One region of the Streptosporangium sp. NPDC050148 genome, then DNA from elsewhere that is predicted to be linked to it. Evidence: riboswitches for the same ligand, from Rfam matches in the RefSeq annotation. Region 1 holds a riboswitch; the other holds the start of a gene.
What was found. A riboswitch is a leader RNA that binds a small molecule or an ion and turns the genes downstream of it on or off. The one in region 1 is predicted to bind glycine.
Positions count from the first base shown of each region.

Region 1 (14,330 bases):
GGCCGGTGTCACGCCTCTTCGGGTGCCCCGCGCGCCGGCCTCTCCGGTGATGGTCATGTCAGTTCTCCTCGACAACGTACGACGTCATGACACGGAAGACGCTATTGACCTGGAAGAACGGATCCATCAGACATTAGGCCCGACCTGCGGTCGTGCGGAGAGCACCCGGGGGAGGAGCGGCGCCACTTTCGTCGTACCGCGGCCTCGGCCGTTCGGCCGAGGCGCGCGAGGCGATCGGGGCGGGCAGGGCAGGTCGGGACCGGGACCGGGACGATCGGGACGATCGGAACGGCCGAGGCGATCGGGGCGGACAGGGCAGGGCCGGAGCGGGGGTCAGTCGGCCGAGTGAGGGGTCACCAGGCCGGACTCGTAGGCGTACACGATCACCTGCGCCCGGTCCCGCAGGTTCAGCTTGGCCAGCACCCGGCCCAGGTGCGTCTTGACCGTCGCCTCCGCCAGCTGCAGCCGACCGGCGATCTCCGTGTTCGACAGCCCCCTGGCCACCAGCACCATCACCTCCCGCTCCCGCGCGGTCACCCCGGCCAGCGCCGTCGGTTCCGCCGTTCCCGCCGGGCCCGACGCCGGAAGGTGCACGACGAAACGTTCCAGCAACCGCCGCGTCGTGCTGGGAGCCACCACCGCGTCCCCGCTGTGCACCGAGCGGATCGCGCTCACCAGGTCCGAGGGGGGCACGTCCTTGAGCAGGAACCCCGACGCGCCCGCCTTCAGCGCCGCGAACGCGTACTCGTCCAGGTCGAACGTGGTCAGGATCAGCACCCGGGGCCCTGCGGGCACCGAGCAGATCAGGCGCGTGGCCTCCACCCCGTCCATGACCGGCATCCGCACGTCCATCAGCACCACGTCGACCGCGACCCTCCGCGCGGCCTCCACCGCCTCCGCGCCGTTGCCGGCCTCCGCGACGATCTCGACGTCGGGGTGGGAACCGAGCACCATCCGGAACCCGGTACGGAGCAGTTCCTGGTCGTCGACCAGCATGACCCGGATCACCTGGTCGCTCACCGCCCGCCACCCGCGCCGCCGCCCCGCGGGCGATCCGGCCCGCCCGCCGGACGGCGACCCGGGCCGTCGCCCCGGCCGTGCTCTCCCGCGCCGCCGGCCCCGTCCGCGCCGTGCTCCCTCATGCCGCCCGCTCCGCCCCGGCTCCGATCGGCAGCCGCGCCACCACCCGGAACCCGCCGCCCGTCTCGGGCCGGGCCTCCAGGCTCCCGCCGAACATCGCCACCCGCTCGCGCATCCCCACCAGGCCGTGCCCGCCCTCGCGTTCGGGCGCGGAGGCGCCGCGGCCGTCGTCGGTCACCCGCAGCAGCAGCTCCCGCACGCCGTACTCCATCTCGACCCAGGCCCTGCTGGACGGGCCGCCGTGCTTGAGGGTATTGGTCAGCGCCTCTTGGACGATCCGGTAGACCGTGAGCTGTTCCCCCTCGGGAAGCTCCCTGGGGACGCCGGAGACCCGCAGATCCACCGGCAGGCCGGACGCCCGTACCTGCGCCACCAGCTCGTCGAGCTGCGACAGGCTCGGCTGCGGCGCGTACTCCCCCTGCACGCCGTCGTCCCGCAGCACCCCCACCATCCGGCGCATCTCCGCCAGCGCCCTGCGCCCGGTGGCCGAGACCGCCTGCATCGCCTGGCGCGCCTGCTCGGCGTCGTGGCCGATCACATGGTCGGCCCCGTCGGCCTGAACGATCATCACGCTCACGTTGTGCGCGACCACGTCGTGCAGCTCGCGGGCGATCCTGGCCCGCTCCGCCGCCGCGGCCAGCCTGGCCTGCTGGTCACGCTCCCGCTCGGCCCGCTCGGCCCGCTCCTCCAGCCCTTCCAGGTAGCGGCGCCGGGTGTTGGCGTAGATCCCTCCCATCCAGACCGTGCCCGAGAACGCCGACGCGGAGGCGAAGGCGGCTCCGAACCCGGCCTCCGAGGGCGGCGACTGGAGGAACGCCAGGAGCAGCCCCAGCTCCACCACCAGGCCCGCCCCGACCGCCCAGCGCAACGAACGCCGTGACGCCACCCCGTACAGGGCGATGAGCACCGAGACGTTGAAGAACAGCGGCTGCACCCCGAGCAGCCACTGCAGGAAGCAGGTCATCGAGATGATCGTGAAGACCGTGAGCGGGCGCTCGCGCAGCCAGAACAGCGGCGCGAACAGCAGGACCCCCAGCCCCGCGAACCACCACACGTCCAGGCCCGCCGCCTCCCAGGCGGTGCTCCCGACGCCCGCGGACATCACGTTCTGCAGGGAGAACAGCAGGAACGGGACCAGCCAGAGGGCGTCGGTGATCCTGGGATGGCGCCCGCTCCAGGCGCGTAGTCTGCCGAACACACCACCACGATACGTACGGCCCGGTCCCCGCCCTTCCCCCTGAGGGGGGAACCCGGCGTACGACCCAGGTCGCAGACCCGGCACCGCTTACACCGGCCTTACGGCCGCTACGGCACGATGGTTTCCGGGAGCACCTTCCGGGGTGAGTAAAGGGAGCAGTTTGTGGTGATCAGTCACGACGGCGACAGGTCGCGCGGCCATGAGGACGGGCCGCGCGACCTTTCGTTCTTCCCCTTTGGAAATGTTCTGTGAAGAACGGATTCCGGGACGGCATCGTCACACCCGCGCCGGTCGAATCCGCCTCGGCGGAATGAACGTGATTCTTCTGTAGGGCCGTCGGGATTCGAACCCGAACTGGCACGGACCTAAACCGTGTGTCTCTGCCATTGGACTACGGCCCCTTGACGCTCCCGCGGAATCCCCGTTCCCATGAACGACGGACCGGGTGGACGAAACGCGGGTCTTCTTTTCTGTTGTCGAGCCGGTCGCCATTGACGTGACCGCCGTGCGATACCGATGCCCGGCCCCGCCGGACGTCCCCGATCCTACATCCCGGCCGGACGTACGGCATCCCGATTGTGATCAGGGCCCCTCTGAGCTGCCCGGAAACCGGAAGAGGCCACCTTCGGGACGTATCCCGGGAACCCCTTCCGGGCGACGGCGTCGCGACGGGGGTTTCACCGGACGGGGACGGCGCGCGAAAGCGGGACATGTCATTCCGGAAAGCTTCGGCGGGCGTCCGATGAGGACAATGGGCGCCACCCGTGCCGACGACGCCAGGGCGGCACGGGACGCGGACGACGCGGGAGAGAGGACGCCCGCCTTCGCGGGCGTTTCCTGGATGCGTTCCCATGCGCCCGGCACGCCCGGGAAAGGAAACGCGCGGCGACTCCCGGGGCACGCCCGCGTTTCCCCGGCGTGTTCCCGCGACCGCGTTTCCTGCGTCCGTGTCCCGGCGAACGGCCGCGGGAGCCCTCAGTCGAGGCCGAGCTCGCGGCGCAGGCGGGCCACGTGGCCGGTCGCCTTCACGTTGTAGAGGGCCTTCTCGATCTTGCCGTCGGCGTCGATGACGAAGGTGGAGCGGATGACCCCCATGGTGGTCTTCCCGTACATCGTCTTCTCGCCGTAGACGTCGTAGGCCCTGTGCACCTCCAGGCCGGGGTCCGACAGGAGCGGGAAGGTCAGGGCGTCGTGCTCGGCGAACTTCGCGAGCTTGGCCGGGGTGTCCTTCGACACGCCGAGGACGGCGACCCCGGCCGAGGTCAGGGAGTCGAGGCTGTCGCGGAAGTCGCAGGCCTGCTTGGTGCAGCCCGGGGTCATCGCGGCGGGGTAGAAGTAGAGGATCACGCGCCTGCCGCGGTAGGTCTCCAGCGACACGGTGGTGCCGTCGGCGGCGGGAAGCGTGAAGTCCGGGGCGGCGTCGCCCGGCTCGAGTTTCATGGTGTTCCTCCGAGGAATGGTTCCCGGGTCAACTTACCGGCCTGCCCGAAGTGCCGCGGGTGGACCGGACCTGACAGACTGATCGACATCGAGGTGTAGGGGAGGATAGCCATGGCGGACACCGATCCCGCGGAATTGGAACGGCAGATCGAGCGCACGCGCGCGGAGTTGGCCCAGACGGTGGACGCCATCGCGGACCGGGTGAGCCCGAAGCGGGTCGCGGAGCGTGGCGTGGCCAAGGTCAGGGCGAACGCGGAGCACCTGGTCGCCCAGGTCGGCGACCTGGTGGGCGGTGTCGCCGGGCCGAAGCCGGTGCGGGCCGCCGGTGAGCCGGACGACCTGTGGGAGGACGACCGGCCGGACCTGGCGCCGGTCCTGATCGGCGTGGGGGCGGTGCTGGCGCTCAGCGCGATGGTCATGCTGTGGAGGCGGCGCCACCGGTAGGGCGCCACCGGTAAGGCGTCCCGATAAGGCACTAAGGCGTCGCGGTAGGGAGCCTGAGGCGTCCCGGCAAGGCGCCACCGGCCAAGGCGTGGTCGTGGTCCCGGCGCGGGAGGCCGGGGCCCGCAGGTCAGAGAAAGGCGTGACCCTCGCCCCGGTAGGTGGGGACCTCGTCCACGACCTCGTCCCCCTCGATCAGGTGCAGGCTGGTGAAGCGCTCGCAGAGCTCGCCGGCCTTGGCGTGCCGGAACCACACCCGGTCGCCGGGGCGCAGGTCCTCGGCGGCCTGGCCGATCAGGGGGGTCTGCACCTCGCCCGCCCCCTCGTCCGGGTCGTAGCGCAGCCCGCACGGCAGGTAGGGCTGGGGCAGGCGGTCGGCGCCGGGGGGACCGGAGGCGGTGTAGCCGCCGCCGAGGACGGTGACCACCCCCGGGGACGGGCGGCGCACCACCGGCAGGGCGAACAGCGCGGCGGGCCGGCCGGTGAAGCCGCGGTAGAAGTCGAACAGCCGGGGATGGAAGAAGCCGGAGCCCGCGGCGATCTCGGTGACGGCCCGTTCCCGGGTGGTCTTCTCGATGCTGCCGGTGCCGCCGCCGTTGACGAACTCCAGGTCGCTGATCTGCCGTACGGCCTGGACGATCCGCCCCCTGCGCGTTGTCAGCTCGCGCCGGGAGCGGGCCTGCATCCAGCGGACGGCCCGGGTGCGGACCGACCTGCCGGGAAGGTCGTCCCCGACCCCGGCGATCTGCGCCTCGTACGCCATCAGGCCCACCAGGCGGAAGCCCGGCCGTTTCGCGATCTCGGTGGCCAGGTCGGCGGCCTGGACGGCGTCCCGGACGGGGGAGCGGCGGACGCCCGCCCGGAACCGGCCGCCGAAGGCGAGGTAGCCCGCGTCGACGTCCAGGCAGAGGCGGATCTCCTGGCGGTCGCGGACACCGGCGACGGCGGACTCGACGAGGTCCAGCTGCTCGGCCCGGTCCACCATGACGGTGATCTCCTGGGCGGCGCGGGGGGTGGCGGCCAGCTCGGCGAGCGCGGCGCGGTCGGCGGTGGGGTAGGCGACCAGGACGTCCCGCATCCCGCCGGAGACCAGCCAGAGGGCCTCGGGAAGGGTGAAGGCCATGATCCCGTCGAAGCCGTCCATGGCGAGGATCCGTTCGAGCAGGGCCCGGGAACGGACGGACTTGCTGGCGACCCTGATCGGCTTGCCCGCGGCCCGCCGGACCATCGCCGCCGCGTTGGCGCGCAGGGCGGGCAGGTCGACGACGGCGAAGGGGGGATCGAGGTGGGCGGTGGCCCGGTCGTAGCGCTGGCGGTCGTCCATGTCCGCAGGATAACCCGGTCGCATCGAATATGAGCCATATTCACATTGCTTCGGGGGACGGTCAACGCTCCCGCCGGTGACAGCACAAGATCGGGCAAGTGGGCGGGGGAGGGCCCGTCCGGGATCCCGGGGACGCGTACACCTGAACGAATGACGACTACTCTCCAGGACATCCTGGCGGGCTCGGGAAGCGGTGGCGGCTCGGGGAGCGGCGGTTCGGGAGGCGGCGGTTCGCCGGGCAAGGCCGCGGGCGAGCAGTTCCAGGAGGTCCGCCGCAGGTCGCTGCGGCTGCTGCGGCCGGGCAGGACCCCGGCGGGCGTCCCGGTGGCCCTGGCGGTGTCCGTGCTGCTGTCGGCCGCGGCCTCGACGACGGTGGGCCTGCTGATGGAGTCACCGGTCGCGCGCGAGCCCTACCGCCTGCTCGTCGACGGCGTGGGCTCGTGGAGATGGTCCGATCCCGCCGTCTTCGCGGTCGCGGCGCTCGCCATGCTGGCGGGCGCGACGATGGTCGCGCTCGCCGCCCTGCCGGGACGGCCCCGGCTGGTCCCGCTGGAGCCCGGCGATCCGCACCTGGTCATCGGCATCACCCGCTCCGGGCTCCGCCGTACGCTGCGCGAGGCCGCCGAGTCGGTGGAGGAGGTGAACCGGGCGCGGGTCCGGCTCGCCTCGCGGGTCGTCGAGGTCACGGTCTTCACCGACGCCGAGCGGACCGGGCCGGTCCTGCGCCGGGTGGGCACCGCGGTGGGCGACCGCCTGGCGGGCCTGGGCTCGATGTACGGCGGCGACGTCATGGTGCGCCTGTGCAGGCGGAGGGGCCGGTGAGGCCGTACACGGGGAACCGGATCGGCCTGGCCGTCACCGGCACCGTGCTCGGCTGCACCGGGCTGTACGCCTTCCTGCGGGGACGCGGCGACCTCCCCGGTCACCGGCCGGGCGCCCGGCTCGTGCACCGCGGCCTTCCGGGGTGGCTGGCCGAGCATCCCTGGCAGGGCTGGACGGCCGCGCTGGTCCTGACGGTGCTGGCGGTCCTGGCGGTGCGGTGGCTGCTACACGCCCTGGGACGGGGGCGGTGCGGCAGGCGGGCCGGGACGGGGACGGCCGTGCTCGCCGTTGCCCTTAAAGAAGTCGAAGGGCTCACCCGGGTCGGGGTCAGGCATGTACGGGACGAGCGGCTGCGCGTCACGGTGGTCTGCGCCCCAGGGACCGATGTCGGCAAGCTGGTGGCGCGGCTCAACCGGGACGCCGTGGGGAAGGTCCGACGGGCGCTCGGGGAGGTAGAACTCGGCGTGCTGGTGCGGCTGCACGTCCGGCGTCGCTGACCCGCCGTGGCCCTGCCGCCCGAAGAGCGGCATCCCGGCCGCGTCGTCGTGACGCGGCGCACGGTCCCGGGGGTCGGGGACGGGGCTGGCGTACACCGGCCGCCCGGACGCCCAGCGGTGGTCCTCCTCGCTCTCCCCGTACGGCGGCTCCCCGTGGGGGGCCCGGCCGTGATCGTCCGCCGGGTCGTCCACCGGGCCGTTCGCTGGGTCGTCGGCGGGACCGCCGTCCCCGGGGCGCACCTCGCCCAGGACGCGCTCCTCGTGCCGCCGGGAGCCGAAGGCGAGCCCGGCGGCCAGGCAGACCAGCGGGAGGGCGGGGACGACGTAGCGGTGGTCGAAGGCCGCGATGAAGGGGGGCAGCACCAGCAGCACGGTCCCGGCCGCCCACGGCAGCAGCACCGCGCCACCGAACCGGCGCAGCCGCATCAGCACGCCGATCAGCCCGATCAGGCAGATGACCGCGAGGTAGGGCCCCCGCACGTAGCCGTACTCCTGGTAGCCGCGCAGCAGCCCCGCGTACGGCTCGACCAGGACGGGCGCCCCGGAGGCGCCCTGGTAGGCCGTGGTCAGCTCCTCTGCGGTCCTGCCCTGCGAGGCGGTCCCGGCGGGGAAGGGGCGGGCGGTGTCGGGGAAGACGTAGGCGCTCTGCGGCCCGGGGGTCGGGTAGACGCGCCGCGTCCAGTCGAAGATGTGGGCCACGTCCTGCAGGCCGGTCCGCAGGAAGTCCACCGGCTGGGCCGTGATGGCCCGGGTCGCGAAGGCCCCGGCGAGGGCGTCGCGCTCGGCCCAGCTCCCCTTGATCCTGTTCAGCGGCGAGTCGCCGTCCCAGATGTAGACCGGCGGTGCCTTGCGCGCCCCCGCGGGCTCGACCGGGCACAGGGCGGCCTCGGGGCCGGGAGGCCGGATGACGGAGCAGTCGGCGAAGGTCATCGTCCGCGCCCACAGGAACGCGTTCCCCCGGGTCAGCCCGTAGGTGCCGTGCTCGGACGCGAACCAGGCCGCGTACCCGCCCAGGCCGATCGCGGCGGTCAGCGTGGCCGCGACGACCGCCCGCCACCCGGCGCGGCGGACCAGCAGGCAGACCAGGACGACGGCGATCAGGGGCAGCCCGACGGTCCGGGTGACGGTCGCCGCTGCCAGCAGCGCGCCGGCCAGCGCCGCGACCCATGTCGCCGGGCGCCGCCGCCACAGCAGCAGCGTCACCGCCAGCACCGCCAGGAACTGGAAGAGCAGATCGGCCATGACGAGGTGTTCGAGCTGGACCTGGTGGACGTCCAGCAGCGCGGGCAGCGCGGCCAGCGTCGCCCCCCACCCCGGCAGCCCGCCCAGCCTGCGCAGCAGCAGGTAGACACAGACCGCCACGGCCAGCCCGAGGAGGTGCTGGACGACGACCACGGCCTGGACGCTGGAGAGCGGCTTGAGGATCCACAGGAACAGCGCGTATCCGGCGGGGCGCGACTCCAGGGGACGCGGGGAGAGCCCGGCGTTCAGGTAGACGAAGGAGTCGGCCCAGAACCACAGGGCCGGGCGGTAGCCGAGTACGGCCAGCGCGCGCAGCCCGCCACCGGCCAGCAGGGCGAGCGCGAAGACCCAGTGCGAGGCCAGGAGGCGCAGCGCCCGCCGGCCACGGGAGGGGGCGGCCGGGCCGGGACGGCGGGAAGGGCTCACCGCGTGCGTTCCCGTCCCCACCACGACCTCCCGAGTCCTGCGGCTGAGGCCACCCAGCATAGGCGCGGGATCACGGCATCCCGTCCGGGATACGAGATTTGGTGTCGATCGGGCCATATGTCGCGGCCGGGACGCGGGGCGACGACCGCCCCCGGCCGAGGCGTCACCGGACGCGCCGCCGCCCCCGCCGGTGGAGGCGGTGGGGACGACGGGGGAGCACGGAGACGGTGGGCCGGCCCGGGTTCAGCACTCGATGACGTTCACCGCGAGCCCGCCGCGGCTGGTCTCCTTGTACTTGTCGAGCATGTCGCGGCCGGTGTCGCGCATCGTCTTGATGGCCTTGTCCAGCGAGACGAAGTGGCGGCCGTCGCCGCGCAGCGCCATCCGGGCCGCGGCGATGGCCTTGATCGAGGCCAGCGCGTTGCGCTCGATGCACGGGATCTGCACCAGCCCGCCGATCGGGTCGCAGGTCAGCCCCAGGTTGTGCTCGATGCCGATCTCGGCGGCGTTCTCCACCTGTTCGGGGGTGCCGCCCATCACCTCGGTGAGCCCGGCGGCGGCCATCGAGCAGGCCGAGCCGACCTCGCCCTGGCAGCCGACCTCGGCGCCGGAGATCGAGGCGTTCTCCTTGAAGAGCACGCCGACCGCCCCCGCGGTCAGCAGGAAGCGGATCACGCCCTCGTCGTCGGCGTCGGGCGTGAAGCGGTCGTAGTAGGTGAGGACCGCCGGGATGATGCCGGCGGCGCCGTTGGTGGGGGCGGTGACGATCCGGCCGCCCGCGGCGTTCTCCTCGTTGACGGCCAGCGCGAACAGCGAGACCCAGTCCATGGTCTGCAGCGAGTCCTTCTCCTGCGTCTCGCTCCGCAGCTGCCGGTGGAGCTGGTGGGCGCGGCGGCGCACCTTCAGGCCGCCGGGCAGCACGCCCTCCTTGCCGATGCCCCGGTTCACGCACTCGGTCATGACCCGCCACAGCACGAGCAGCCGCTCGCGGATCTCGGCCTCGCTGCGGCCGAAGGCCTGCTCGTTCTCCAGCATCAGCCCCGAGATCGACAGCCCGGTCTCGGCGCACTGGGCGAGCAGCTCGGCGGCCGTGCCGAACGGGTACGGGACGACCGTGTCGTCGGGCTTGATCCGGTCGGCACCGGTGGCGTTCTCGTCGACCACGAAGCCGCCGCCCACCGAGTAGTAGACCCGCTCGCGCAGCGTCTCGCCGGACTCCGCCAGCGCGGTGAAGCGCATGCCGTTCGGATGGCCGGGCAGGGAGATCTTGCGTTCGAAGACGAGGTCCTCGCCGATGACGAACGGGATCTCGCGGGAGCCGTAGAGCGAGACCGTGCCGGACCCGCGCATGGCGGCCAGCCGCTCGTCCACGGTGTCGACGTCGACCAGCTCGGGCTTCTCGCCGGACAGGCCGAGCAGCACGGCCTTGTCGCTGCCGTGTCCCTTGCCGGTCAGCCCGAGCGAGCCGTACAGGACGGCGCTCACCCGGGCGGTCTTCTCCAGGAGGCCGTCGCGGTGCAGGCCGCGGGCGAACCTGTGGGCCGCGGCCATCGGGCCGCCCGTGTGCGAGCTGGACGGGCCGATTCCGATCTTGAAGAGATCGAAGACGCTGATCGTCATCTGAATCCTCCCAGCGAGGGCGGCCACGCGCGCCCGGGGACGCGCGTGGCCCGGGTACCGGTGAGCCGGAGGCTCAGGACTCACCCGAGGTGAGCGAGGTGTACTCCTCCGGCGACAGCAGGTCGTCGGCGGAGCCCTCCAGTCGGATGCGGAACAGCCATCCCTCCCCGTAGGGGTCGCCGTTGACCAGCGAGGGGTCGTCCACGACGGCCTGGTTGACCTCGACGACCTCACCGCCGACCGGCGCGAAGATGTCGCTCACCGACTTGGTCGACTCCACCTCGCCGACGGTGTCGCCGGCGGTGACCGTGCTGCCGACCTCGGGGAGGATCTGCACGTAGACCACGTCCCCCAGCGCCTCGGCCGCGTAGGCGGTGATCCCCACGGTGAGGGTCAGGCCGTCATCCACTCCGGAGACCCACTCGTGTTCCTTGGTGTAGTGCAGGTCCTCGGGAATGCTGCTCATTTTGTCCTCCTGTAGAAAGGCAGTGCGACGACCTCGACCGGTTCGCGGCTGCCCCGGATGTCGACGGCCAGTCCCGACGCCAGGCCGTTGTCCACGTAGGCCATGGCGATGGGCCTGCCCAGCGACTGCGAGGGGGCCCCGCTGGTGACCTCCCCGACGACCGTGCCGTCGGCGGCGACCACCACCGGGTACCCGTGCCGGGGCACCCTGCGGCCGCTCGTGACCAGGCCGACCAGGCGGCGGCCCGGCGGGACGTCCCTGAGGGGTTCGAGGGCGGCCCGGCCGACGAAGTCGCCCGGCTTGTCAAACCTCACCACACGGCCCAGCCCGGCGTCGAACGGAGTCAGCTCGGCCGACAGCTCGTTGCCGTAGAGCGGCATGCCCGCCTCCAGACGGAGGGTGTCGCGCGCGGACAGGCCCGCCGGGACCAGCCCGTGCGGCGCGCCCGCCTCGCTGAGGGCGCACCAGATCGCCTCGGCGTCCTCGGCCGCGACGAACAGCTCGAACCCGTCCTCGCCGGTGTACCCGGTACGGGCGATGAGGGCCTCGTGGCCCGCGACCACGGCGGGCAGACCCGCGTAGTACTTCAGCCCGTCCAGGTCGGCCTCGGTGAGACCGGCCAGGATCTCCGCCGAGCGCGGGCCCTGGATCGCGACCAGCGCGTACCGTTCGGAACGGTCGTCGACCGCGGCGTCGAAGCCCTTGGCGCGGCCGGTCAGCTCGGCGGCCACCCGCGGGTAGTTGGACGCGTTGGCGACGACCATGAACTCGGCGGGGGCCAGCCGGTAGACGATCAGGTCGTCCAGCACGCCGCCCCCGGCGTCGACGATCATCGTGTAGCGGGCGCGGCCGGGCTCCAGCGCGGACAGGTGGCCGACCAGCGCGTAGTCGAGGGCCTCGGCGGCCTGCGGACCGGTCACGAAGATCTCGCCCATGTGGGAGAGGTCGAACAGGCCGGCCGCCCGGCGGACCGCGTTGTGCTCGGTGGACTCACTGCCGTAGCGGAGCGGCATCAGCCATCCCGCGAAGTCGGTCAGCGTCGCGCCGAGGGCCTCGTGGACGCCGCGCAACGGCGTAGGTCGGGACATGTGCGCACCTCAGGCAGGGGACAGATGAGATCATCCTCCCCCTCTGTCATGGGTGCCTGAGAGTTTCATCCGGTTTTTGCCGGACTTTCACCTTCGGCGAGGCCACGGGGCCTGCTTTCCAGAGAGCACCTACCCGCACGGTCCTTTGCCTTGAGAGGTTCGCGGGGAGGGCTTGCTCCTTCAGGGGTCCTGGCCTGGATGTCAGGACGCTCTCCCGCACGGGATTCATCGGTGTCACCGCCAGCCTAACCGCCCGCACCGGCCGAGCGGAATCCCCCGCCGCCCTCGCCGGTGGGCCCGGCTCGAAGGCCGGTCAGGCGGTGTGCCGGACCAGGGCCTCGAACAGGGCCGACTCGTCGTCGGCCTCGGGGTGCCACTGGACGGCGACGGCGAACGGGTGCTCGTCCAGCTCCACGGCCTCGATCGTGCCGTCCTCGGAGTGGGCGGTCACGGTCAGGCCCTCGCCCGGCCGGTCCAGGGCCTGGTGGTGGTAGTGGGCCACGTCCACGGTCTCGGTGCCGAAGATCTTCGAGGTCCGGCTGCCGGGGGCCAGGCGCACCGGCATCCTGCCGTGGCTCCCGGGGGCCGGGGCGTGCCCGGAGTGACCGACCACGTCGGGCAGGTGCTGGTGCAGGGTGCCGCCCAGGGCGACGTTGAGGATCTGCATGCCCCGGCAGACCCCCAGGAAGGGCAGCCCCCGCTCCAGCGCCGCCCGGACCAGGCCCAGCTCGGCGTCGTCGCGGAACGGCCGCACGTATCCGGTCCTCGCGTGCGGCTCCTGGCCGTACCGCTCCGGGCCGACGTCACCGCCACCGGCCAGGATCAGCCCGTCCAGCCGCTCCACCAGCGGCGCGGGGTCACCGGCCGGGGGCACGATCACCGGCTGCCCGCCCGCGCGGGCCACATGGTCGACGTAGTCGTAGGGCAGCAGCGCCGTCGTCACCTCCCAGACGGTGAACCGGGCGGGCTCGACGTAGCAGGTGATGCCGATGACGGGACGGGACATGATCTCTTGCCTTGCCTTGCCTTGCCTTGCCTTGCCTTGCTCTCACGGGGCCGGGCCCGGTGGCTGCGGGCCCGGCCGGGACTCCCCTACAGCGGGGTGACGTACGCGCCGGAGATGCCTCCGTCCACCAGGAACTCCGAGCCGGTGATGAAGCTGGCGTCGTCCGAGGCCAGGAACGCCACCGCGGCGGCGATCTCCGACGCCTCGGCGAAGCGCCCCAGCGGGACGTGCACCAGGCGGCGCTGGGCCCGCTCGGGGTCCTTGGCGAACAGCTCCCGCAGCAGCGGCGTGTTCACCGGCCCCGGGCAGAGCGCGTTGACCCGGATGCCCTCGCGGGCGAACTGCACGCCCAGCTCGCGCGACATGGCCAGCACCCCGCCCTTGGAGGCGGTGTAGGAGATCTGGCTGGTCGCCGAGCCCATCACGGCCACGAACGACGCGGTGTTGACGATCGAGCCCTTGCCCTGGCGCCGCATGTACGGGATGACGTGCTTGCAGCACAGGTAGACCGAGGTGAGGTTGACCTCCTGGACCCGGCGCCAGGCGTCGATGCCGGTCTCCAGGATCGAGTCGTCGTCCGGCGGCGAGATGCCCGCGTTGTTGAACGCGACGTCCACGCTGCCGTAGGTGTCGAACGCGGTGGCGAACACCCGGGCGACGTCGTCCTCGTCGGTCACGTCGGCCCTCACGAACAGCCCGCCGACCTCGGCGGCGGCGGCCCGGCCGGTCTCCTCGTCCAGGTCCACGCAGACGACGCGGGCGCCCTCCTCGGCGAACCGGCGCGCGGTGGCCAGGCCGATCCCGCTTCCGGCGCCGGTGATCACGGTCACCCGGTCCTGCAGACGCTGCATCGTTCTACTCCTCCTCGGAGATGAAGACGTTCTTGGTCTCGGTGAACGCCGCCAGCGCGTCCGGCCCCAGCTCACGGCCGAGCCCCGACTGCTTGAAGCCACCGAACGGCGTCCAGTAGCGGACGCTGGAGTGCGAGTTCACGCTGAGGTTGCCCGCCTCGACGGCCCTGGCCACCCGCAGCGCCCGGCCGACGTCACGGGTCCAGACGGACCCGCTCAGCCCGTACGGGGTGTCGTTGGCGATCCGTACCGCGTCGGCCTCGTCGTCGAACGGCACCACCGACACCACCGGCCCGAAGATCTCCTCGGTGAACGCCCGGTCGCCGGTCGAGCGCGGCGTCAGGACGGTCGCCGGGTACCAGAACCCCGGCCCGTCGGGGCAGGAGCCCCGCAGGTGGGGCTCCTCGGTGACGTAGGAGGCGACCCGCTCGCGGTGCTCGGAACTGATCAGCGGGCCCATCTCGGTGCCCTCGTCGCGCGGGTCGCCGACCCGCACGCCCAGCACCGCCTCGCCGAACCGGGCCAGGAACTCCTCGTACGCGCTCCGCTCGACCAGGATCCGGGAGCGCGCGCAGCAGTCCTGGCCGGCGTTGTCGAACACCGCGTACGGCGCGGTCGCCGCGGCCCGCTCCAGGTCGGCGTCGGCGAAGACCACGTTGGCGCTCTTGCCGCCCATCTCCAGCGTGAGCCTCTTGACCTGACCGGCGCAGACGGCGGCGATCTCCTTGCCCACCTCGGTCGACCCGGTGAACACGATCTTCGACACGCC
Region 1 is NZ_JBVJIA010000009.1:246,621-260,950, forward strand. Features, by position in the region: gene ACZ6RT_RS13185 (ABC transporter ATP-binding protein) at 1-57, opposite strand, end outside; gene ACZ6RT_RS13190 (response regulator transcription factor) at 334-1,008, opposite strand; gene ACZ6RT_RS13195 (sensor histidine kinase) at 1,139-2,338, opposite strand; tRNA gene ACZ6RT_RS13200 (tRNA-Leu) at 2,667-2,739, opposite strand; gene bcp (thioredoxin-dependent thiol peroxidase) at 3,314-3,778, opposite strand; gene ACZ6RT_RS13210 (DUF3618 domain-containing protein) at 3,890-4,222, shown strand; gene ACZ6RT_RS13215 (amino acid deaminase/aldolase) at 4,350-5,543, opposite strand; gene ACZ6RT_RS13220 (DUF6286 domain-containing protein) at 5,694-6,365, shown strand; gene ACZ6RT_RS13225 (hypothetical protein) at 6,590-8,551, opposite strand; gene ACZ6RT_RS13230 (L-serine ammonia-lyase) at 8,774-10,150, opposite strand; gene gcvH (glycine cleavage system protein GcvH) at 10,224-10,616, opposite strand; gene gcvT (glycine cleavage system aminomethyltransferase GcvT) at 10,613-11,704, opposite strand; glycine riboswitch at 11,738-11,832, opposite strand; glycine riboswitch at 11,833-11,931, opposite strand; gene ACZ6RT_RS13245 (gamma-glutamyl-gamma-aminobutyrate hydrolase family protein) at 12,018-12,710, opposite strand; gene ACZ6RT_RS13250 (3-oxoacyl-ACP reductase) at 12,797-13,561, opposite strand; gene ACZ6RT_RS13255 (aldehyde dehydrogenase family protein) at 13,566-14,330, opposite strand, start outside.

Region 2 (14,330 bases), on a different contig from region 1:
CGAGCCCGCGGCGAGCTGGCAGGAGAGCGCGAGGGCCTGGTGCCGGGCGAGCCGCGCCGCGCTCAGGGAGCACCCCGGGGTGCTGGCGCTGGCCCTGACCAAGCCTCCCAGGGGCCGGGCCGCGATCGCGATCAGGGAGCAGACCGACCAGCTGGCCGACGCCGGTCTCGCCGACGCCCCGGCGGCGGTACGCGCGCTGCGGGCCTACGTGTTCGGGGCGGTGGCGGTGGAGGTGCAGCAGTCGGGCTGGGCCGAGCCCGCCGACGATGACGACGAGCCGTGGCGCCCCCCGTCCCGGGGCGGCGGCAGCCCCGGCGCGGACGCCGACTTCGAGCACGGACTGGAGGCCCTGCTGGCCGGCCTGAGCGCCCGGGGATGAGCGTGACCCGGCCACCTCTCCCGACCGCCCCGGCCGTCCCCTGTCCGGTGCGGGCCCGGACCGGACCACGCCGATCCGGCCCCGGGACGAGGAGCACCGCCCGCACCGGTGCGGGCCCGGGCCCGCGGGAGAGGCCGGACGACGGGCCACCGGCGGGCTCCCCGGCGTGTCAGGAATCCGTCACCGATCGTTTACTCTCCGCTCGGCGTGTCACCCTTGGTCGAATGTCCTTATATCAGGCATGCTGTGTTATAGGTCACATCACGTGATACGGCCCTGAGGGACTGGCCCCCTCCGGTTCACAAACAGTCCTAACGGGCTATGTCGCCAAGGTGCGATCGATCGCACACTTGATCTGCTTGATGTACGGGCCTCGTTCTGTTACGAGCGCCTGTATGGTCATATGTCAACATTCAGATGCTCGTCCCCCGTCACACGTGGGAACGGAGTCCCATCGGTGACGGTGCCGCCGGATGTCCGATGCCCACTCCATGCCCGATGTGACCCGGGTGAGCCGACACGAGAGATCCGGAGGCACGCCGATGTGCCCGCACGAGCCGTCCTGTCCGTCCGCCGACGCGCTGGACCGCGAAGCCGCCCGCACCCTGGCGGCCCACCCCGAGCAGGGCTGGAGCCTGCTCTGCAACGGTGTGGTGCTGTTCGACGACACCGGCGAGCTCCTGCCCGACGGTGCCGTCATCGAGCCGCACCGGCCCCTGGTGGGCGTCGGCTGACCATCGGGTCACCCCGCCGGGCCGCCGGAGGGAGCCGGTTCGCACCGCGCCCGCCCCGGCAGGCCCTTCCCCGGGGGACGTGACGGCCGGATCCGGTCACAGGGACGGGTCACCCCGCCCCGGACCCCGTCGTCACCCCGCCGTCACCCCATCGTCGCGTCGAGCCACCCGGCGACCAGCTCTCCCACGCCCGCGGGATCCTTCGTGAGGTCGTGCCCCTCGCCCGGCAGTACCACCAGGCGGGCGGCGTCCGCCGCCTCGGGCACGCCGAACGGGTCGCGGTCCCCGTTCACCACCAGCACGTCGACCCCGGCCTCGCGCAGTTCCGCGGCGCGGGAGCGCTCCGGCTTCTTCGGCGGGTGCAGGGGGAACGCCAGCGCCACCACCGCGCGGGCCCCGACCGCCCCCGCCGTACGGCAGGCGACCCTGGCCCCGTTGCTCCGGCCGCCCTGCGCCAGCGCCAGCCCCGGGTAGCGCCCGCGCAGCTCCGCCACCAGTGCCCGCCACGCCTCGTCCTGCCTGGCGGCCGAGCCGGGCGCGCGAGCCCCCCGCATCCGGAACGGCTGCAGGACCCGGGCGACCGTCGCGCCGATCGCCGTCGCGGCGTCCCGTACGGCCAGCAGGTCGGGGGCGTCCACTCCCCCGGCCGAGCCGTGGGTCAGCACGAGCAGGAAACGCGGGTCGGCCACCTCGTCGATCTCCACCCGGGCCGGCCCGTGCGGGGTCGTGATCTCCATGGAGACCGTCCGGGGGGACGTGGCCCCGGGGACGTCGTCGTGGGACCCGGGAGGGACACCGTCGGGGGATGGGGGCCGGGAGACGGGCACGGATCTCGTCCTAACGACTGATGTCAGGCGGGCGGGCGGGGGCGACAATCGGAGCGTGCAGAATCATCACGATATCCGCCAGGACATGCGCGCCACCGTCGAGGCTCGCCGGGATCTCGGCCCGGAGTACGAGGCTGCGCTGATCGAGTCGTTCGTGTCGCGCCTCGACGCGACCATCGCCCAGCGGGTGCACGCGGAGGTGTACGCCGCCGAGGCGTCGAAGGCGCGGCGTCCGGGCAGGAACCCGTCGGTCGCGATCGCGCTGGGGTCGATGGGCATCGGCGTCCCGCTGACCGTCGTCGCGGCGGCCGAGGCGGGCACCGCCGGGCTGCTGCTGGCCTGGGCCGGCATCGTCGCGATCAACTTCGCCCACGCCGTGAACGGCTGGCGGGGACGCGACTGACGCCCCGGTCCGCCCCGCCGGCCGGCGCCGGCCGGTGCCGATCGGCGCCGGCCCGCCTCACAGGTCCCGGTCGAGCCGGAGCCTGACCTTCCCGGCCAGATCGGCGTCGGCGCTGTCGAGGCCGTAGCGCCAGACCCGCTCGGCGTCCTCGTCCCGTCCCCGCAACGGGAGCGTGCGGGCCAGCAGCTCGATGGCCAGCGCGCCGGTCTCCGTGTCGCCACCGTCGCCACCGTCGCCGTCGTCGCCGCCCTCCTCGACCGCGGCCGAGAACTCGGCGCACGCCAGCTCCAGGTGGGCGATGCCGAGCATCACCCTCAGCCGTGCCGCCTCGATCACCTCGGGCACCGAGAGGGCCTCCATGAGCACCCGTGCGGCCTCGCCCGGCTCGCCCTCCTCCAGGAACCCCTCGGCCAGCTCCTGGGCCGCGTGGGAGGAGATCTCCGGGTCGGCGGTGGCCAGGGCCTGGCGCAGCGAGCGCTCCGCCTCCTCGGCGTCGGTGGCGAGCCTGGCAAGGCCCATGTGCGCCGGGGGGACGTAGTCGGGGTGGCCGACGCCCAGGGCGGCCTGCCAGGCGGCGCGGGCCTGGGCGGTCAGGCCCTCCCGTTCGAAGCTCCCGGCGAGCAGGCAGGCGGCCTGGGCGGCGAACTCCGGGTGCCCGGTCGCCAGCGCGGTGCGCGCGGCCGCGCGGGAGCCGGGCACGTCCCCGCGCTCCTCGAGCACGACCGCGAGGCCCACCGCCGCCTGGGCGCGGTCGGGCTCGTCGGGGTCGGCGGCCAGCTCCGCGAAGATCGTGGCGGCGGCGTCGAGGTCGCCGGACTCGGCCAGTCTTCGCGCGGTGTCCAAGGGACGGGTGTCCACCTCAGGCATGCAGGGTCCTTCCCGGATACGGAGACGCCCCGAGCCTAACGACTCGGGGCGCCGTCCGTCCCGGCACATTCCGCGTGGATCTGCGGCCTGCACGGGGTTCGCGCGATCCGGGCCGGCTCCGCGCGGGGCCCGGACCGCTCACCGGGCGCCTTGCGGCGGAGCGCCCGAGAGGCCGCCGCATCCTCCGGGGACCGCCCCGGGACCGCGCGGGCGGATCAGTCCTCGTAGGACTCCAGCGGCGGGCAGGAGCAGACCAGGTTGCGGTCGCCGTAGGCCTGGTCGATGCGCCGGACCGGCGACCAGTACTTGCCCTCGCGCAGCGACGGCAGCGGGTAGGCCGCCTCGGTGCGGGTGTAGCCGTGCTCCCACTCGTCGGCGGTCAGGCTGTCGGCCGTGTGCGGGGCGTTGCGCAGCGGGTTGTCGGTCCTGTCGTAGTCGCCCGAGGCGACCTTGGCGATCTCGCCGCGGATGGCGATCATCGCCTCGCAGAACCGGTCGAGCTCTGCCAGGTCCTCGCTCTCGGTCGGCTCGATCATCAGCGTCCCGGCCACCGGGAAGGACATGGTCGGCGCGTGGAAACCGTAGTCGACCAGGCGCTTGGCCACGTCGTCGACGGTCACGCCGGTCTCCTTGGTGATCTGGCGCAGGTCCACGATGCACTCGTGGGCCACCAGGCCGCCGCGGCCGGTGTAGAGGACCGGGTAGTGGGGGCCGAGCCTGCGGGCCAGGTAGTTGGCCGACAGGATGGCCTGCTCGGTGGCCGCCTTGAGGCCGTCGGCGCCCATCATCCGGATGTAGGCCCAGGAGATCGGCAGGATGCCGGCCGAGCCGTACGGGGCGGCCGAGACCGGGCCGACGGTGGTGCCCTCGCGCAGCGGGTGGCCGGGCAGGTGGTCGGCCAGGTGGGCGCGGACCGCGACCGGCCCGACCCCGGGGCCGCCGCCGCCGTGCGGGATGCAGAAGGTCTTGTGCAGGTTCAGGTGGGAGACGTCCGCGCCGAACTCGCCCGGCCTGGCCAGGCCGACCAGCGCGTTGAGGTTGGCGCCGTCGACGTAGACCTGGCCGCCGGCCTCGTGCACCAGCTCGCAGACCCGGACGATCGTCTCCTCGTACACGCCGTGCGTGGACGGGTAGGTCACCATGATCGCGGCGAGCCGGTCACGGTGCTTGTCGATCTTCGCGACCAGGTCGCCGAGGTCCACGTTCCCCTCGTCGTCGCAGGCCACCACGGCCACCCGCATGCCCGCCATGACGGCGCTGGCGGCGTTGGTGCCGTGCGCGGAGGAGGGGATCAGGCAGACGTCGCGCTCGGACTCGCCGCGCGAGGCGTGGTAGGCGCGGATGGCCAGCAGGCCGGCGAACTCGCCCTGGGAGCCGGCGTTCGGCTGGAGCGACACGGCGTCGTAGCCGGTGACCTCGGCCAGCCAGCGCTCCAGCTCCGCGATCAGCTCCAGGTAGCCCCGGGCCTGGTCCTCGGGGGCGTAGGGGTGCAGGCCCGCGAACTCGGGCCAGGTGATCGGCTCCATCTCGGTGGTCGCGTTGAGCTTCATGGTGCAGGAGCCCAGCGGGATCATCGACCGGTCGAGCGCGACGTCCTTGTCCTGGAGCCTGCGCAGGTAGCGCAGCATGGCCGTCTCGGAGCGGTGGGCGTGGAAGACCGGGTGGGTCAGGTAGTCGCCGGTCCGCGCCAGCGCGTCGGGCAGCGCGTCGTGGGCGGCGGCGTCCAGGTCGGCCGGGACGACGCCGGCGACCTCGAAGGCGGCCAGGACCTGCTCCAGGTGCAGCAGCTCGGTCCGCTCGTCGCAGGTGATCCCCACGTGGTCGTCGTCGACCAGGCGCAGGTTCACCTCGTTGTCGCGGGCGGTGGCGACGATCGCGGCGGCCCGGCCGGGCACCCGGGCGAGCACGGTGTCGAAGAAGGTGTCGTGCACGACCTCGACGCCGCCCTGGCGCAGGCCCTCGGCGAGGACCACGGCGTGGCGGTGGGTGCGGCGGCCGATCCTGCGCAGGCCCTCGGGGCCGTGGTAGACGGCGTACATGCCGGCGATCACCGCGAGCAGGACCTGGGCGGTGCAGATGTTGCTGGTGGCCTTCTCCCGGCGGATGTGCTGCTCGCGGGTCTGCAGCGCGAGGCGGTACGCCGGGCGGCCGTCCGCGTCCTGGGAGACGCCGACCAGGCGGCCGGGAAGCTGGCGCTGGAGGCCGTCGCGGACCGCCATGTAGGCCGCGTGGGGGCCGCCGAAGCCCAGCGGGACGCCGAAGCGCTGGGTGGAGCCGATCGCGATGTCGGCGCCGAGCTCGCCGGGGGCGGCCAGCAGGGTGAGGGCGAGCAGGTCGGCGGCGGCGACCACCTGGGCGCCGCGGGCGTGGGCGGCCTCGGACACGCCGCGGAAGTCGCGGATCCGGCCGCTGGCGCCGGGGTACTGCACGAGCACGCCGAAGCAGTCGGGCAGCTCGCCGGCCAGGTCGCTCTCGACCAGCTCGATGCCGAGCGGCTCGGCACGGGTGCGCAGCACCGCCTTGGTCTGCGGAAGGGCGTCGGCGTCCACCACGAACACCTTCGACGGGCTGCGGCCCGCGCGCCGGGCCAGGGTCATCGCCTCGGCGGCCGCGGTGGCCTCGTCCAGCAGGGAGGCGCCGGCGACGTCCAGGCCGGTCAGGTCCGAGACCACGGTCTGGAAGTTGAGCAGGGCCTCCAGCCGGCCCTGGGAGATCTCCGGCTGGTAGGGCGTGTACGCGGTGTACCAGCCCGGGTTCTCCAGCAGGTTGCGGCGGATGACGGCCGGCGTGATCGTGTCGTGGTAGCCCAGGCCGATCATCGAGGTCATCACGGTGTTGCGCCCGGCCAGGACGCGCAGCTCGGCCAGGGCCTCGGCCTCGGAGGCGGCCGGGGGCAGGTTCAGCCGCTCGGCCGAGCGGATCGCCTCGGGCACGGCCACCGCGACCAGGTCGGCGACGGAGGCGAAGCCGACCGCCTCCAGCATGCGGGTCTGCTCGGCGTCGTCGGGCCCGATGTGGCGGGTCGCGAACGGTGGGGCGGCGAGCTCGCCGAGCGGGGACAGATCGGTCATGGAAAGCCTCCCAGACGGGGTGGAGACCGGCGCCGGGCGCGGGCGTGCGACCGGAGTCTCCCCCTCTGTCATCGCGGCCGGTGCCGCGACCTGAGAGCTTCACCTGCCCGTGACGGGAGGCTTGCACCGTCGGTGAGGCACACCTGGCCGGTGTGCCTGCTTTCCAGAGTTGCCTCGTCCGTGCGGTACAGGGTGCCTGAGAGATTCCGGGGAGGTTGCTCCTTCGGCGCCCCGGTCGTGCCGGGGACTCTCCCGCACAGGGTCAGTGGCGAGTCCGAGTTTACCCTGTTCGTCGTGCTCTGCGACGCCGGGCGAGCTCATCGGCGTGATGATCGCCTAAAGGGCCTCCGCCCGACTCCGCGCGTTCGCCGGGAAGATCCGCGAGGGAGCCCTCCACCTCCTGCCAGACCCGTCCGAGCGCTATGCCGAAGACTCCCTGACCGCCCTGGAGCAGGTCGATGACCTCGTCGGGCGAGGTGCACTCGTAGACGCTGACCCCGTCGCTCATCAGGGTGATCTGGGCGAGGTCGTTGACGCCCCGGTCGCGCAGGTGCTGTACGGCGATGCGGATCTGCTGGAGGGAGACGCCGGTGTCGAGCAGGCGCTTGACGACCTTGAGGACCAGGATGTCGCGGAAGCCGTACAGCCGCTGGGAGCCCGAGCCGTGCGCGGCCCGCACGGTGGGCTCGACCAGGCCGGTACGCGCCCAGTAGTCGAGTTGCCGGTAGGTGATCCCGGCCGCGGAACAGGCCGTCGGGCCCCGGTAGCCGAGGTCGGCGGGCGTGTTCACCGGTTCCCCGTCGAACAGCAGACCCTCTTCACCCGCGCGCTGACGTGCCGACTGGCGCCGTTCCGGGTCATCCTGATCGGCGTTTCTACCCTCGCCGCTGCTGACCGCCACGCGGACCTCCGGCTTTCTCTCATCCCACGGCCTGATCTGGGGGTTTACGCACGGCCGTGGGTTTCACTTGCACCGTAGGACTGGGGCCAAGTCCAGTCAACGACCCCACCCGGCGCGTCGTGAAGCGTAAATGCACCGAAATTCCTACCCCGCGCGGCCGAAGTCCTCGGGCGTGATCGTGTCAAGGAACTCCCTGAACTTCTCCACCTCGTCCTCCTGGTCGTCGGGAATGATCACCCCTGCCTCCCGGACCACCTCCTCACTCGCGAAGATACGTGCGCCGGTGCGCAGTGCCAAGGCGATCGAGTCGGAGGGACGCGCGCTCACCTCCACCCCGTTGGAGAAGACGAGATCGGCGAAGAAGATCCCGTCGCGCAGGGCGACGATGTTGACCGTGTTCAGCCGGACGCCGAGTCCGTCGAGCACGTCCCGGAACAGGTCATGGGTGAGCGGCCGAGGCGGTGGTTCCTCGGCCTGGGCCATGGCGATCGCCGTGGCCTCGGTCATGCCGATCCAGATGGGCAGGTAACGCTCTCCCTGCGCCTCCTTCAACAAGACGATCGGCTGGTTGGAGGGCATCTCGACTCGAACGCCCACGACCTCCATCTGCAACACGGGCTGCTCCGCTTCGCTGGATTCCGACCGGTTTGTTCAACGTAACACTCGTGGGGTACGAGTGCCTGGGCAGGTTCTCACCGGCCCAGGGCCCCACGAACGCCCGAACGCAGGAGCGAGGCGTGCAATTCCAGCAACAGGCCGGAGATCTCCCTGGCGGTCTCGTCGGCCTGGTCGATCGCGCCCGGCCCCCGGCGGCGCAGCAGCGGCGCCACGGCCTGCTCCACCAGCCCGGCCTCGCGTTCCGCGGCGGCCCTGACGGCCCTCAGGTGGCGGGCGCGCAGGCCGAAGGCGGCCAGGGCCCCGACGCTGCGGGCCACGGCGAGCGCCTCGGCGTCGTAGTAGCGGGCCACGGCGGCCAGCAGCCCGTAGTCCTCCAGCTCGGCCAGGGTCTCCTCGTCGAGCTCGGCGGCGCTCAGCAGCTCGTCGCGGGTGAGACGGATCTCACCGGGCCCCTCGTCCGGGACGGCCCGCGGGCGGGCCACGGGGCGCTCCTCGCGGTCGGCGGCCTCCAGCCGGTCCTTGATCACGCGCAGCGGCAGGTAGCGGTCCCGCTGCTCGCTGAGGATGTAGCGCAGCCGCTCGACGTCGGCGTAGGTGAACTTCCGGTACCCGGAGGGACTGCGCTCCGGTTCGATCAGCCCCTCGCCCTCCAGGAAGCGAATCTTGGAGATGCTGACATCGGGGAACTCGCCCTGAAGGAGGGCGAGCACCTCCCCGATGCTCATGTGCGCACGAGCGGCCTGCGAGCTCATCATCCTCCAGCGGCGCCGCGGGTGAGGAAGACCAGGCGGAACTTGCCGATCTGCACCTCGTCCCCGCCGTAGAGCGGGACCTCCTCGATGCGCTCGCGGTTCACGTAGGTGCCGTTCAGGCTTCCGACGTCGCGGACGGTGAAGACCCCGCCGCCGCGCCGGTAGAACTCCACGTGGCGGCGCGAGACCGTGATGTCGTCGAGGAAGATGTCGCTCTCGGGGTGACGGCCCACGGTGGTGAGATCGCTGTCGAGCAGGAAGCGGCTGCCGGCGTTCGGGCCGCGCATCGCCACCAGCAACGCGCTGCCCGGAGGCAACTGCTCCACGGCCTGCCGTTCGGCGAGAAGCGTCTCCCCGGTCTCCGCCTCGTAGGCCTCGATCCCGGAGAGGGAGATCGTCGACGTGCTGTCCCCGGGTGTGTCGGACCTGGTAAGCGGCGACCCGCATCGTGAACAGAAACGGGCATCCTCAGGATTGGCATGACCGCACTGCGTGCAGTAGACGCTCGGCATCGATCGGCTCGGCCTCCTACCGCGAAGACGCGGCAACGGTGCTCAGTGATGCGCGCGCCTCGCTTCTTCGCTTCTCAAGGGATTTCTCAGACTGCGAATGCCGCAACATACAGTGATGAGACGCGAAGGTCAAGGCTGACGCTGAACCGCGGGTACGGTCGGTGACAAAGTTACAGCGGGGTACGTCCCCGGTCCATGGTGCCGCGCTGTGTTTGTCGCATTCGCTCGGTCCACAACGCCCGACAACGGGACTAAAGCACCCTTCGTTCTTGATGTCCGGTTCTTTGGAGGCCCCCGGGGGAACGCCCCCGGAGGGCCGTCAGCCTCCGGCGGCCTCCTCGACCACCCGTGCCCAGCGTTCGATCATGACCTGGGCGGAGTCGACGTCGAAGCCCTCGGCCCACAGGTGGGTGACCGCCTCGGTGGGGTCGGGCAGCACCAGGGCCCAGCCGCCGTCCTCGGCGACCACCCGTACCCCGTCGGTGGTGTCGATCAGGTGGTGCTCGGCGGCCTCGATGACCGAGCGCATCACCGCGCCCTTGGCCGCCCACGGGGTCGGCACGGTACGGCGCAGCAGCCTGGCCTCGGGGATCCTGGCGTCGATCTGGCTGAGCGAGAGCCGGGTCCTGGCCACCAGCCCCAGCAGGCGCAGAAAGACCGCCAGGCCGTCCACGGTGGGCCCGAACTCCGGGACGATGAAGCCCCCGCGCCCGTCCGCGGCGAAGATCATCTCAGGGCCCCTGGCGGCTGCGGTGAGCGCGTCGGTCGCGGTGGCGGTCCACTCGGCCTGGACCCCGTGGAACCTGCAGACCTGCTCGGCCACCCGGGTGGTGGTGACCGGCAGCGCCACCCGGCCGCCGCGCCGCTCGGCCGCGACCAGGTCGAGCACCACCAGCAGGGCCCGCTCCTCGCTGATCAGCTGGCCCATCTCGTCCACCAGCGCCACCCGCTCCCCCACCGGGTCGAAGCGCACCCCGAAGGCCGCCCTGGAGGAGCTGACCAGCTCCGACAGGCGCTGCAGGTCGCGGCGGCGCTCGGCGAGGGTCTCGGTGGGCGAGGCGTCGTCCAGCCGGTTGTTGACGGTCAGCACGTCCACCCCGACCCGGCCGAGAAGGCTGGGCAGCACCAGCGAGGACGTCCCGCCCGCGCAGTCGACCACGACCTTCATGTCGGCGTCGCGGACCCCGCTGATGTCCACCAGGCGCAGCAGCTCGTGCGTGTAGTCCTCCACCGACCTGGCCGGAAAGCTCAGCTCGGCGATCTCGCCGGGGAAGGCGCGGCGGAACTCCTGGCGGGAGAAGACCCGGTCCAGCTTGCGCTGGGCCGGCGGGGACAGGTCCGCGCCGTTCTCGTCCATGAAGACGATGTCGACGCTCTGCGGGTCGCCCGGGGTGGTGCGCAGCGCGATGCCGCCCACCGCCTTCTCCCTGGCGGTGTGGAAGCGGGCCACCGGCAGCGGGGCCGCCTCCAGGTCGAGCACGTTGATCGCGCTGGCGTTCAGGGCGCTGATCACCGCCCGCTTCAGCGCCCGCGCGGCGCGGGAGGAGTCGCGGGAGGTGATGACCGAGGCGCCCTTCTTCAGCGTGGTGGCGTAGGCGCTGGCCAGCCGTACACACAGCTCGGGGGTGATCTCCACGTTGACCAGCCCGGAGACCCCGCGCGGGCCGAACAGGTTGCGCTGGGCGCGAGGCTCCCAGATGACGCTGTTGTTGATCACCGCCCCGGCCTCGATGGTCTTGAACGGGTAGATCTTGACCCCGGAGGAGATGTACGCCTCGGCCTCGATGATGCACTCGTCGCCGACGACGGCGCCCTCCTCGACCCGGGCCGCGGTCATCAGGTCGGTGTTCTTGCCGATCACACAGCCGCGCAGGTGGGCGCTGGGCCCGACGTAGACGTTGTCGTGGACGACCGCGCGGTGCAGGAACGCCCCCTCCCGCACCACCGCGTTGCTGCCCAGCACGGTGTACTCGCGCAGTTCGGCCCCGGCCTCGACCTTGGCGTAGTCACCGATGTAGAGCGGGCCCTTCAGGACGGCGTCGGCGTCCACCGAGGCGCCCTCGGCGACCCAGACGCCGGGCGAGACCTCGAAGGCGTCGATGTCGACCCTGACCCGTCCCGACAGGACGTCGGCCTGGGCCTTGAGGTAGCTCTCGTGGGTGCCGACGTCCTCCCAGTAGCCCTCGGCCACGTAGCCGTAGAGCGGGGCCCCGCGCTCCAGCAGCCGGGGGAACACGTCACCCGACCAGTCCACCGACTCCCCGGCCGCGATCTCGTCGAGGACCTCGGGCTCCATCACGTAGATGCCGGTGTTGGCGGTGTCGGAGAAGACCTGGCCCCAGGTGGGCTTCTCCAGGAAGCGCTCCACCCGGCCCTGGTCGTCGACGATGACGATGCCGAACTCCAGCGGGTTGGGGACGCGCTTGAGCCCGATCGTGACCATCGCGCCGTTCTCGCGGTGGAAACGGATCATGTCGGTCAGGTCGATGTCGGTGAGCGCGTCGCCGGAGATGACCAGGAAGCGGTCGTCGCGGAGCCGGTCGGCGGCGTTCTTGACGCTGCCCGCGGTGCCCAGCGGCGTGTCCTCGGTGGCGTAGTACAGGCTCATGCCGAGCTCGTCGCCGTCACCGAAGTAGTTGCGGACCAGGGCGGCCAGGAACTGCACGGTGACCACGGTCTCGGTGAAGCCGTGCCGCTTCAGCAGGCGCAGCACGTGCTCCATGATCGGCCGATTGATCACGGGCAATAGGGGTTTCGGCTGGTTCGCGGTCATCGGCCGGAGCCGTGTCCCCTCCCCGCCCGCCATGACGACGGCCTTCACAGATCACCTCTTAAGGCGTTTGGCCTCGCGTGCCAGCTGACGCACCTGTACCCAATACAGCACGCCCGACCACCAGTACAGGCCGGTGCCCCAGATGGCCAGGGACCAGCCGACGATCCCGGCGAACGTGGCGTACCAGAGGTCGTGGTAGGCGAGGAAGAGCAGGGGAAAGGCGTAGAGGAGGTTGGCGGTCGCGGCCTTGCCGAGGAAGTGCACGGGCAACGCCGGGCCGTACCCGAGACGGCGCAGGATGAGCGGGATGCCGAGCAGCATCACGTCACGCAGCGGGATGGCCAGGGCCAGCCACCAGGGAATGATCTCGCGCATGGCGAGGCCGAACAGGGTGGCCAGGATGTAGAGCCGGTCGGCCAGCGGGTCGAGCAGCCGCCCGAGCCTGCTGGTCTGGTTCCAGGCGCGGGCGATCTTCCCGTCCAGCCAGTCGGAGAAGCCCGCCAGCATCAGCAGCGCGACGGCCCAGCCGTCGGCCTTCGGGCCGAGCACCAGCCAGAGGAAGACGGGCACGCCCAGGAGCCTGGCCAGGCTCAACGCGTTGGGAACCGTCCAGATACGATCTTCGGCTCCCGATGCCTCCGGATTCACCGGCTGTCTCCCTCCCCCGCGCCTGATGCCGACCCTACCCGTGCGGGGCCCGCACGGCCCTACGGCCACCCCCGCTTCGTCCCCGGAACGGACGGGGACGCAGGGCCCCGCCGACGACGGAGGCGGGCGCCGGGCCGGGGGCGGGGAGCGGAACGGGAGGTGGGAAGCGGAAGGGGCCGATCCTCCGGAAAGGGGGCGATCCTCCAGGTACGACCGAAACAACCGTCAATGACGCGCCAGATCTCCCGCCCGACCCCTTAGCCTTCACACCATGACCAATGACACCGCGCTCTTCCTGAGGCAGTGGATCCGCTCACCGGGCACGGTCGGGGCGGTCGCACCGAGCTCGCGGCGGCTCGCCGAGACGGTGACCTCACCGGTCCCGCATCGGGGCGATCCCGTGATCGTCGAGCTCGGCCCCGGTACGGGGGCGTTCACCGCGGAGATCCAGCGCCGGCTGGGAGGGCGGGGCCACCACCTGGCCATCGAGATCAACCCGCGGATGGCCGACTTCCTGGCCTCCAGGAACCCGGGGGTGGAGGTCGTGGTCGACGACGCGGCACGGCTGCCGCAGCTGCTGCGGGAGCGCGGCCTGCCCGGCGCCGACGTGGTGGTGAGCGGGCTGCCGTGGGCCGCGTTCTCCGAGGAGACGCAGACCCTGCTGCTGGACGCGGTCACCGCGGTCATGACGCCGCACACGGCCTTCACCACCTTCGCCTACAGCTTCGCCAAGCGCCTGCCCCCGGCGCGGCGTTTCCGCAGGCGGCTGACGGAGACGTTCGAGGAGGTCGTGCCGGGCCGGACGGTCTGGCGCAACGTGCCCCCGGCCTTCGTCTACCACGCGCGCCGACCCCGGCTGGCGGCCTCGGCCGCGGGCTCACCGGCCTGACCGGGTGAACCGCGGCCCCGCGGGATCACGGGGCCGCGACGGCGCGGACCGGGGACGCCGCGGGGCCGCGACGGCGCGTGACGGGGACGGCGCGTGACGGTGAGGGGACCCGGGAACGGGAAGGCTCGCGGCCTCGCGGCCGGCCGGGCCGTGAAGGGGGCGGCCGGAAGGGCGCGTGACCCGGGAGACCGGGCGGAACGGGAGGCGCGCCCCCGGAAGGGAACCGAACCTGGTTCTATCATTGCGCCCCGACGAGAACGGAGTTGATCACCGTGGACTTCACCCTTCCGGAGAGCGCCCTCGCGGTCCAGCGCGGCGTGGGCGACATCTGCGCCCGCTACGACCTCGACTACTGGCAGCGCTGCGAGAACGAGAAGCGCTGGCCGGAGGAGGTGTGGCGGGACCTGGCCACGGGCGGCTGGCTCGGCCTGGCCGTCCCCGAGGAGTACGGCGGCGGCGGCCAGGGCCTGCTGGAGCTGGCCGTGGCCACCGAGACCCTCTCCGCCTCCGGCTCGGCCGGAGGGTCGGCCTTCACCTACGTGCTCACCCCCGGGTTCGGCGCGCTCACCCTGACCAGGCACGGCAGCGCGTGGCAGCGCGACGAGCTGCTGCCCTCCCTGGCCACCGGCGAGCTGGAGACCTGCTTCGCGCTCACCGAGCCGGACGCCGGGTCCAACGCCCTGGGCATCTCCACCTTCGCCCGCCGCGACGGCGCCGAGTTCGTCGTCACCGGCCAGAAGATCTGGATCACCGGCGTGCAGCGCGCCACCTGGATGCTGCTGGTCACCCGGACCGTCCCGGCCGCCGAGGCCAGGCCGCGCAGCAACGGCCTGACCGTCCTGCTGGTGAACGTCCCCGAGGCTGTCGCCGCCGGGCGGCTGTCCTTCCGGCCGATCCCCAAGATGGGGGCCAACACCACCCCGTCCAACATGGTCTTCATCGACGAGCTGCGGGTG
Region 2 is NZ_JBVJIA010000051.1:10,591-24,920, forward strand. Features, by position in the region: gene ACZ6RT_RS35080 (TetR/AcrR family transcriptional regulator C-terminal domain-containing protein) at 1-379, shown strand, start outside; gene ACZ6RT_RS35085 (DUF5999 family protein) at 922-1,113, shown strand; gene ACZ6RT_RS35090 (alpha/beta hydrolase family protein) at 1,257-1,850, opposite strand; gene ACZ6RT_RS35095 (hypothetical protein) at 1,996-2,343, shown strand; gene ACZ6RT_RS35100 (tetratricopeptide repeat protein) at 2,401-3,210, opposite strand; gene gcvP (aminomethyl-transferring glycine dehydrogenase) at 3,426-6,281, opposite strand; glycine riboswitch at 6,455-6,546, opposite strand; gene ACZ6RT_RS35110 (MerR family transcriptional regulator) at 6,562-7,182, opposite strand; gene ACZ6RT_RS35115 (bifunctional nuclease family protein) at 7,327-7,797, opposite strand; gene ftsR (transcriptional regulator FtsR) at 7,875-8,525, opposite strand; gene ACZ6RT_RS35125 (FHA domain-containing protein) at 8,552-9,064, opposite strand; gene ACZ6RT_RS35130 (sugar phosphate nucleotidyltransferase) at 9,384-11,885, opposite strand; gene ACZ6RT_RS35135 (CDP-alcohol phosphatidyltransferase family protein) at 11,889-12,485, opposite strand; gene ACZ6RT_RS35140 (class I SAM-dependent methyltransferase) at 12,757-13,374, shown strand; gene ACZ6RT_RS35145 (acyl-CoA dehydrogenase family protein) at 13,647-14,330, shown strand, end outside.
Region 2: it holds a riboswitch for glycine, as region 1 does, so the genes downstream of both, gcvP (aminomethyl-transferring glycine dehydrogenase) here and gcvT (glycine cleavage system aminomethyltransferase GcvT) in region 1, are expected to answer to the same signal.